DNA from 2 places in the Cupriavidus sp. LA-1 genome. Region 2 is predicted to be linked to the other one. Evidence: predicted binding sites of a transcription regulator. Region 2 holds the regulator's gene; the other holds the start of a gene.
What was found. The regulator FNR, encoded in region 2, switches genes on or off when oxygen is low (the NO sensors DNR and NnrR bind a similar motif). The targets are predictions, from matches to a motif close to TTGATNNNNATCAA.
Positions count from the first base shown of each region.

Region 1: the regulator FNR is predicted to act here: its motif matches at 2,389-2,402, upstream of paaA (1,2-phenylacetyl-CoA epoxidase subunit PaaA).

Region 1 is NZ_AP031388.1:2,201,961-2,207,018, forward strand. It holds gene ACZ5MJ_RS29105 (indolepyruvate oxidoreductase subunit beta family protein) at 1-1,295, shown strand, start outside; gene paaX (phenylacetic acid degradation operon negative regulatory protein PaaX) at 1,387-2,307, opposite strand; gene paaA (1,2-phenylacetyl-CoA epoxidase subunit PaaA) at 2,438-3,424, shown strand; gene paaB (1,2-phenylacetyl-CoA epoxidase subunit PaaB) at 3,480-3,761, shown strand; gene paaC (1,2-phenylacetyl-CoA epoxidase subunit PaaC) at 3,775-4,539, shown strand; gene paaD (1,2-phenylacetyl-CoA epoxidase subunit PaaD) at 4,545-5,058, shown strand, end outside.
Region 2 is NZ_AP031387.1:1,313,590-1,318,647, reverse strand. It holds gene rluB (23S rRNA pseudouridine(2605) synthase RluB) at 1-154, opposite strand, end outside; gene scpB (SMC-Scp complex subunit ScpB) at 160-1,020, opposite strand; gene ACZ5MJ_RS06280 (sulfite exporter TauE/SafE family protein) at 1,611-2,369, opposite strand; gene fnr (fumarate/nitrate reduction transcriptional regulator Fnr) at 2,448-3,173, shown strand; gene ACZ5MJ_RS06270 (hypothetical protein) at 3,232-3,477, opposite strand; gene ACZ5MJ_RS06265 (hypothetical protein) at 3,474-3,683, opposite strand; gene ccoG (cytochrome c oxidase accessory protein CcoG) at 3,727-5,058, opposite strand, start outside.

The DNA of each region.
Region 1 (5,058 bases), on a different replicon from region 2:
CCTCGGAACTGGTCGAGGCGGGCCGCGCGCTGCAGCAAGGCTTTGTCAGCAGCGACCGGACCATGCTGATCGCATCCACCCACCGCGAGTACGCGGTGGTGGAAAAGTCCGCGATGGCCGATGGACGCTACGACGCCAGCCACGTCGAGTCTGCCGCGCAGCGGCTTGCTCGCGGCATGGTGCTGGGCGACCTGCGCGCGCTGGCGCTGCAGCATGGCACCGTGATCAACACGGTGATGTTCGGCGCGATGGTTGGCGCCGGAGCGCTGCCGATGTCGCGGCAGGCGTGCGAGGAGGCCATCCGGCATTCCGGCAAGGCGGTGGAGGCCAGCCTGCGCGGATTCGAGGCGGGCCACGCGCTGGCCAGCGCGCCCGCGGCGCAGCGCGAGGCATCCGAACAATCTGCCGGCAAGCCCGCGGCGCATCCGCGCATCGCCACCTATCCGGAGGGCTTGCGCGCGGTGGCGGACGATGGCCTTGCCCTGACGGTGGACTACCAGGACCGGCGCTATGGCGAACTGTACCTCGACCGCATCGAGCCCCTCATCGCGCTGGAGCGCGACGCAGGCGGCGGCCCTGCCGGCTTCCGCGTGGCGCGCGAAACCGCGCGCTACCTGGCGCTGTGGATGAGCTATGAAGATGTCATCCGCGTGGCGGACCTGAAGACGCGCCGCACCCGCCTGGTGCGCGTGCGGCAGGAAGTCGGCGCCCGCGAGGGCGAGCCGGTGGTGCTGACCGAATACCTTAAGCCGGGCCTGGACGAACTATGCTCGCTGCTGCCGCCCGCGCTGGCACGGCGCGCCCGCCGCCGCTGGGCGCACAAGGGCCACGCGCTCAACGTGGGGTTGCATATCAAGACCACCAGCGTCAGCGGCTTCGCGGCGCTGGTGCTGCTGCGCGGCCTGCGGCGCTGGCGCCGGATGTCGTCCCGCTTCCACGAGGAGCAGCAGCTGATCGGACGCTGGCTGGATGCGGTGATGGCCGCGATGGGGTGCTCGCTGGCGCTGGCGGAGGAGCTGGCCTTGTGCGGCAATCTCGTCAAGGGCTACGGCGAAACCAATGCGCGCGGGCGCGGCAACCTGGAGAAGATCCTGCGCGACCACGCCGGCCAGCTCAGCCAGGACCAGCCGGCAGCGGTGCTGGCGGAGCGCGTGCGCGCGGCGCGGACCGCGGCGCTGGCCGACCCCGAAGGGCGCGGCCTGGCCGGCGTGCTGGGCCAGCCGGTGCCCGAGCCCAGGGCGCAGCCGATCAAGATCGTGCGCAAGCCCAGGCCGGTGCCGCAGGTGCTGGGCTGAGGCACCGTTGGTTCTAAGCCGGCATCAATTCCCACAGGCAGGCTCCCTCTCCCACTCGCTGAGAGGGAGCAGACCGGCGCGCGGCGAAGCGTCAAGCGTGCGTGAACCGCTTGCGCAGCGCGCGCTTCGCATCCAGCATCGCACCATCCGCCACCTCGACCACCCCGTGCAGGTAGGCCTCGCTCGCATCCAGCAACGCCCCGTACATCGCACTGCACATCCCCCGCGCCGTGCGCCCCGGCCAGTCCGCCGGCAGCAGCACCTCGGGCAGGTTCGGGTCGCGCAGCAGCACGCGCCGGTACTCATGCACCAGCAGCGTCCGCACGAAGAAGGCATCGGCCGGCGCCAGCTGCGCCGCTTCCTCGGCGATCGGTGAAAAGCGCCGCAGCAGTGCCTGCCAGGCGTCGGCCACGTCGCCCAGCTTGAAGGTCTGGTGCATCAGCGCCTGCAGCGGCCGCAGCGAAAATGCCTCAAGGCTGCTGGCCTCCATCACCGCCACGTATTCCTGCGCCCGTGCCGCCTGGATGATCTCGCGCAGCGAGGCCAGGTCGGCGTTGGGATGCGCCATCACCCCGGGCGCGATCGCGCCGAACCCTTCCCACAGCAACTCCCGCTTCAGCCGCTGGCGGACAGTGGCGCGTACGTCACCGCGCACCAGCACCAGCGTCCAGCGCCCGTCCCATTCGGGCGCATCGCCCGCATAGATGCGCTTGCCCGCGTGCAGCACGCGTTGCAGGCCGGCCTCAGACAGCCCGTAGTAACTGCGCCGGCCGATGCGCGTGGCGGCCAGCCAGTCGTCGGCGGTGAGGCGGAAGGTGGCGGTGCGCACCAGCCGGTCATTGATGCCGAACGGCGCCGCCAGGCGGATCAGGCTGCCCAGCCAGACCGCCTGGGGCCGCGGCGCGACCACGTCGCCGAACAGCGTCACCAGCATCGAGTTGGCGCCCAGCTTGAGCCCGCGTGCCAGCCGCGTCACGCGGGGGGAAACCGGATCGGGGTCGGGCGTCGGCATCGGCGGGTCTCCAGAAGTGATACACAAACGTCGATTGCTTGAATCAAATTGTATCACTACCATCCATTTCAACTTACGAGATTGACGCCGATCAAGACGTCGATCACAGGCAAAACAGGTGGAGCCAACGATGTACGCACAGCTGGTGGAGACAGGAGCGACAAGGCTCCGCGCAATGGAAGAGATGGACCCGCAGGAGCGCGAGTTCCAGGCCCGCGTGGATGCCGGCATCAAGATCGAAGCCAAGGACTGGATGCCCGAGGCGTATCGCAAGACGCTGGTGCGCCAGATCTCGCAGCACGCCCATTCCGAGATCGTGGGCCAGCTGCCCGAGGGCAACTGGGTCACGCGCGCCCCCACGCTGGAGCGCAAGGCGGTGCTGCTGGCCAAGATCCAGGACGAGGCCGGCCATGGCCTGTACCTCTACAGCGCGGCGGAAACGCTGGGCGTGTCGCGCGATCAGATGCTGGGCGACCTGCACAGCGGCAAGGCCAAGTATTCCAGCATCTTCAACTACCCCACGCTGAGCTGGGCCGATATCGGCATGATCGGCTGGCTGGTGGACGGCTCGGCCATCATCAACCAGGTGCCGCTGTGCCGCTGCTCGTTCGGCCCGTATGCGCGCGCCATGGTGCGCGTCTGCAAGGAAGAGTCCTTCCACCAGCGCCAGGGCTACGACATCCTGCTGTCGCTGTGCAACGGCACGGCCGAGCAGAAGCAGATGGCGCAGGACGCGCTCAACCGCTGGTGGTGGCCGGCGCTGATGATGTTCGGCCCGTCCGACGGCGATTCGCCCAACAGCGCGCAGTCGATGCAATGGCGCATCAAGCTGTTCTCCAACGACGAGCTGCGCCAGAAGATGGTCGACCAGACCGTGCCGCAGGCCGAATACCTGGGCCTGACCATTCCCGATCCCGAACTGAAGTGGAACGAGGAACGCGGCCACTATGACTTCGGCGAGATCGACTGGTCCGAGTTCTACCACGTCATCCAGGGCAACGGCCCGTGCAACCGCGACCGCCTGCGCACCCGCGTCAAGGCCTGGGACGACGGCGCATGGTTCCGCGACGCACTGGTGGCGCACGCCGACAAGCCGGCGCAGCAAGCCGCCGCCTGACCCCGCGGCGCACGGCGCCGCTACCCATCGAACCCGCATCACACAGGAGGTTGCCATGAAAGAGTGGCCGCTTTGGGAGATCTTTATCCGCAGCCAGCACGGCCTGGCCCACAAGCACGTGGGCAGCCTGCACGCGCCCGACGGCGAAATGGCGATCAACAACGCCCGCGACGTCTACACGCGCCGCAACGAGGGCGTCAGCGTCTGGGTGGTGAAGGCCGCCGACGTGGTCGCCAGCAGCCCCGGCGACAAGGGCCCGCTGTTCGAGCCCGCCAACAGCAAGGTCTACCGCCATCCGACGTTCTTCCCGATGCCGGAAGCCGTCAAGCACATCTGATACGGCCCGGATCATGGACAACCACAAGCTCGCTCATCTTCACGAGTACCTGCTGCGCCTGGGCGACACCACGCTGGTGCTTGGCCAGCGCCTGTCGGAATGGTGTGGCCGCGGCCCGGCGCTCGAAGAAGACATCGCGCTGACCAACGTCGCGCTCGACCTGGTCGGCCAGACCCGCCTGTGGCTGGGCTACGCCGCCGAGGTGGAGGGCGCCGGGCGCAACGCCGACCAGCTCGCCTACCTGCGCGACGCGCACCAGTTCCGCAACCTGCTGCTGGTGGAACAGCCCAACGGCAGCTATGCCGATACGCTGGCGCGCCAGTTCCTGTTCGACACCTGGCACTACTTTGTGCTGGAGGGACTGCAGCGCTCCACCGATGCGCGCATCGCGGAAATCGCCGCCAAGTCGCTCAAGGAAGTGACCTACCACGTGCGCCGCAGCGCCGACCTGGTGGTGCGCCTGGGCGACGGCACCGAAGAGAGCCACCGCCGCATGCAGGACGCCTTCGACGACCTGTGGATGTTCACCGGCGAGCTGTTCGAGGCCGATGCGGCCGAGGCCGCGCTGGTGCGCGACGGCGTGATTCCCGATCCGGTTACCCTGGCCGAGCCCTGGCAGCGCCACGTCGGCGAGGTGCTGGAAGACGCCACGCTGCGCGTGCCTGCCGACCAGTGGGCGCAGAGCGGCGGCGGCCACGGCCGTCATACCGAACACCTCGGCTACCTGCTGGCCGAGATGCAGTTCCTGCAACGCGCCTATCCCGGCGCGCAGTGGTGATCTCCATGACCGCGCAAGCACTGGCACGCCCCGCCGTCGAACAGGTCTGGAGCTGGCTCGATACGGTGCCCGATCCGGAGATCCCGGTGATTTCGGTGGTGGACCTCGGGATCGTGCGCGACGTGGCGTGGGTCGGTGAGACCTGCGTCGTCACCATCACGCCGACCTACTCCGGTTGCCCGGCGATGACGGTAATCCGCGAGGGCATCGAAAGCGCGCTCGCGGAACACGGCGTCGATGCCGTGCAGGTGCAGACGCAACTGGCGCCGGCCTGGACCACCGACTGGATGACCCCGCGCGGCAAGGCCAGCCTGACCGGCTACGGCATCGCGCCGCCGGCGCAGCGGGTGATCGACATCAGCGGCATCAGCCGCAGGGCAGGTAGGGGACCGGCGGCGCTGGTGGTGGCCTGCCCGCATTGCGGCTCGCGCCAGACCCGGCTGGTCAGCCAGTTCGGCTCGACCGCCTGCAAGGCCCTGTATCGCTGCGGCGACTGCAAGGAACCGTTCGATTACTTCA
Region 2 (5,058 bases):
CCAGGTTCCTCAGCCCGCGGCGCAGCCCCTTGCGGCGGGGCGCGGCTTCGCTGCCCGATCCGGGTTCTGCGGCGCCGGTGTCGGCGGATGCGCCCGCATGGCGGGTGTCTTGCTCAACGGAATCAGACAAGGTATTCACTATCGGATGTTGCATGTTGTTCAGTTCGGCACGCGCTCGTCGTGCTCGCTCGGGTGCGGCGGGTTGCCGTCTTCGGGCAGTTCGCCCCGCGCCCCGTCCGGATTGGGTACGGCTGGTTCGGTGGAATCGTTCGAATCAGCCTCGGCAGCCACCGGCTGCAGCGGCTGCACATCGAAGCCATTGGCGCCTGCGTCGACCGGACCGGTCTCGTCGGCTTCATTCTCGCCAGACGCTTCGGCCGCGGCCGCGCTGTCAGCCTGGCTGGCCGGCTCGGCAAAAGCTTCTTCGTCGGCGCTGGCCGGCTTGTTCGCCGCCAGGTCTTCAAAATTGATCGCCTGCTGCTCCAGCAAGGCTGCCTGCGCCTGTGCCTGGGCGTCTTCCAGCGGCGGCAGCTCATCCAGCGTGCGCAGGCCAAGATCGTCCAGGAACGCCTTGGTGGTGGCATACAGCGCGGGCCGGCCGGGCACGTCGCGGTGACCGATCACCTCGATCCAGCTGCGGTCCTCCAGCTTCTTGATCACTTCCGTGCTGACGGTCACGCCCCGGATTTCCTCGATATCGCCCCGGGTCACGGGCTGGCGGTAGGCAATGATCGCCAGGGTCTCCATGACGGCGCGCGAGTATTTTGGCGGTTTTTCCGGATTCAGGCGGTCGAGGTATTCCCGCATTTCCGGCCGGCTCTGGAAGCGCCAGCCGCTTGCCAGCGCCACCAGTTCCACGCCGCGCGGCCGCCAGTCCTGGCGCAGTTCCTCGAGCAGCACGCGGATGGTGTCTGCACCGACGTCGTCGTCAAACAGTCGCCGCAGATCATTGACGCGCAACGGTTCCTGCGCGCAGATCAGCGCCGTCTCGAGGACGACCTTCGCCTCTTGGGTATTCATGTTGATGGTGTGCAGCCTGTCTTTGCACCTGCTCCCGGACGGATCCGGGGCACCGGAGATTTTGGATACAGCGGTGCGAAAGCCACCGCCATCTCATTGCGCAGCGAGCCGGATACCTGCTGTATCCAAGCCGTGCACTTCCCTTTCTTTGCATCGAGTTGCCGGGTCGTTCCGGCAGGAGATCGTCCGCACGCCGCCATGAACCGGCCAGCGGACCTCTTGCGTCGCGCATCCGCACACTACGGACGTCGCTGTCAGCGAACTGAACGCCTCGGACGCAAGAAAAAACGGGTATCGGGAGCTAGGCCGGCATCTACAACACCACGGTGCCAGCCGGACTTTTGAACCAGATCTTTTGAACCGGATGGACCGCGGGGGCGGGACGGGCATCGAAAACCTTCCGCTTCCCTTGTCCTGAGCGCGCCTTCTGGTAGGAAGGCCGCCTGGCGCTGCTCGCCGCTGCTTACCGCGGCCTGTCTGACTCCGCGCGATACCGCAATGTTGGCGATTGTATGGCATTCCCGCCTCTGCCTGCAACCATCATCCGTTGTCCAAGCGGCGCCAACGCCTCAGAAAAGTCCCAGACGGCATCAAAACACCAGACAGAACCCCTGCCCGGCCAGCGAATGTGGCAGCAGCACCGCTCGCGCAATACCAAGGCCGCCAAACGCCATCACCGCGAGGCCGGCCCCCAGCCGCACGCCGGGACGCCTCGACAGCAGCCGCAAATAGCCCGACAGCCCCGACAGAACCAGCAGATTCGGCAGCGTGCCGAGCCCGAAAACCCCCATGACCAGCGCCCCAGAGCCCGCGTTGCCTGCCAGCAGCGCCAGCGTCAGCGCGCCATAGACCATGCCGCAGGGTACCAGGCCCCAGGCCAGCCCTACCCCATAGCGCCGCGCCAGACCGCCGCGCGCCCGCACGAATGCCGGCATGCCGCCCGCCAGGCGGCCCAGCCGCCGCGCCGCGGCGGCACTGCCACGCGCTGCCAGCCGTTCCAGCCGGTTCACGCTAAAGGTACTGCCGTGCAGCAGGCGCCAGCCCGACCACAACAGCATCACGCTGCCCGCGCCGAACAGCCAGCGCTGCACCGGCAAGTAATCCTGCTTCCATGCCGAGGCGCCGGCGGCACCCAGCGCCGCGCCCAGCAGCATATAGGTCGAAATCCTGCCCATGTGCATCACCAGCAACTCACCAAGCCAGGCGGCGCGGCTGCGCACCAGGCTGACCGTCGCGGGCATCCCGCGCCGCTGTTCCACCGCCAGGGCCACGCCACCACACATTGCGGCACAGTGGACACCGCCCAGCAAAGCCAGCAGGAAAACGCTGATCAGCACTCCAAATGTCAATTCTGTCTCCCTGCAGGATCACATCGCACGTTAAAATGTACCAATCGCGCCCTCGCTGCCATTTCTAGCAGGTTCCAATTGCTCACCTCCATTCCCATTACCGAGATGTCGCCCCGTTGCTCCACTTGTGCGATGGGGCAGCTGTGCCTTCCGGTTGGCATGTCGCAGCAAGACCTCGCCAAGATGGACACGCTGGTGCAAGAGCGCATTCGCGTGCACAAGGGTGAAACCCTGTACCGCATGGGCGATCCACTCACCGCCGTCTATGCCATCCGCTTCGGCACGCTCAAGACCCACGTCACCACCGAAGACGGCCGCTCGCAGATTACCGGCTTCCATCTGCCCGGTGAAATCGTCGGGCTCGACGGACTCGGCGAGATGCAGCATGCCTCCGATGCCGCCGCGCTGGAAGATACCGAGGTATGCGTGGTCCGCATGAACGAGCTGCAATCGCTGTCGGCCGACCTGCCGTCGCTGCAGCAGCAGTTCCTGCGCCTGATGGGCAAGGAGATCACGCAAGACCAGCTCATGCTGGTCACGCTGGGTTCGATGCGCGCCGAGGAACGCCTTGCCGCCTTCCTGATCAACCTGTCGGAGCGGCTGTCGGCGCGCGGGTATTCGGCGTCCGAGTTCGTGATGCGCATGAGCCGCGAAGAAATCGGCAGCTACCTTGGGTTGAAGCTGGAAACCGTCAGCCGCCTGTTCTCCCGCTTTGCCGAAGCGGGCCTGATCCAGATCCGCCAGCGCCATGTCAAGCTGGTCGACATCGACGGCATCAAGCAACTCTACAGCCGCACTTGCTGAGCCATCGCCTCTGTCGGCGCCGCATGTGGCGCCGGCAGCGACGATGGCCGCGCCAGCCTCATTCCAGTTCGTCAGTATCGGCCAGCCGCGTCGGCATGGTGTAGAGCGTCAACCCGCTCGACAGCGCGCAGAACACCCAGGCCAGCAGAAAGCCGACGGTGTAGACCGACTCGCGCGACGATTCGATCGGGTGGCCGAAGAACTTCAGGTCACCGGGATCGACAACCGAAAAGACCGTCGCGGTCGCAAAGCCGGCCATCAGGAACCCCGGCCAAAGTACCCACATCAGCCAGCGCAACCTCATGGCTGCCTCGCTGTGGCAGGCCTGGGCGGCGTGGCCCCGGGCTTCTCCACCACCAGGCCATGGCGCGTCGCGCCCTGCACAGGCATGTCGGGATGCGTTGACGCCAGCCAGATCGTCACGCCGCACGCCACCATGGCCGCCAGCGGACCGCTCATCAGCAGCCACGGCCACGGCTCCTTCCACCACGGATTGCCTTGCTGATTCATCTTGCCCCCTTCGTCTTGGCGACTACGTCCGAGTCCCCTGGCTTCACAAATCGCGCGGCACGATAAAACTGGTGGATTGCCGGATTTCGGCATGCCCCCGCTCCGTGCCTTCGCTCGTTACTGTCACGCTGATCTTGTGCGTGCCCTGCGCCGCGGCCTCGACCGGCACGCGGATCCGGATCGGCAGCAACCGGTTGGAGGTCGGCGCCAGCAATTCGGCCTGCTTGTCGTACTCCACCGTCAGGTTCTTCAGTTCATCGCTGTCGGCGCTTACCCGGATCCGCACCGGCGCTTCGGTCGTGTTGATCAGCTGCAGGCGATAGACGTTCTCAATCCAGCGTCCTTCCACTTCCCGGCCGAGCGCGCCGCGGTCGCGGATGATGTCGACCTTCAACGGCGTGCGCAGCGCGATGGACGCCAGGAATCCGGCCAGCAGCGCGACCCAGATCACTGAATAGATGATCACGCGCGGACGCAGCAGCCGCTTGCGCGACGCCACGGCAGACAAGCCTTTGCGCATCGCGTTCTCGGACGTGTACCGGATCAGGCCGCGCGGGTAGTCCAACTTGTCCATCACCTGGTTGCAGGCGTCGATACACGCGCCGCAGCCGATGCATTCGTACTGCAGGCCATCGCGGATATCGATGCCCGTCGGGCACACCTGCACGCAGATGCTGCAGTTGACGCAATCGCCCAGGCCCGCCTTGTGGTGGTCGGTCTTGCGCGAGCGGCTGCCGCGCGGCTCGCCGCGGCCGACGTCGTAGGTCACGACATAGGTATCGCGGTCCACCATCACGCTCTGGAAACGCGCATACGGGCACATGTACTTGCACACCTGCTCGCGCATGAAGCCCGCGTTGCCCCAGGTGGCGAACGCATAGAACAGCATCCAGAACGCCTGCCAGGGCCCCAGCGACAGGGCCAGCACCTCGCCGCCCAGTTCACGGATCGGGGCGAAGTAGCCGATAAAGGTAAAGCCGGTCCAGAGCGCGATCAGCACCCACAGCAAGTGCTTGGTCGCTTTGATACGGAACTTGCGCAGGCTCCATGGATCGCCGTCGAGACGGATGCGCGCGATGCGGTCACCTTCGACCCGCCGCTCGATCCACATGAAGATCTCGGTGTAGACCGTCTGCGGACACGCGTAGCCGCAGAACAACCGCCCCGCGATCGCCGTGAACAGGAACAGCGCCAGCGCGGAGATGACCAGCAGCACCGCCAGGTAGATGACGTCCTGCGGCCACAGCACCAGCCCGAAGATATAGAACTTGCGCTCGCCAAGGTCGAACAGCACGGCCTGGCGGCCATTCCATTGGAGCCAGGGCGTGCCGTAGTAGATCAGCTGGGTCAGGATCACCAGCCAGACCCGCCAGCT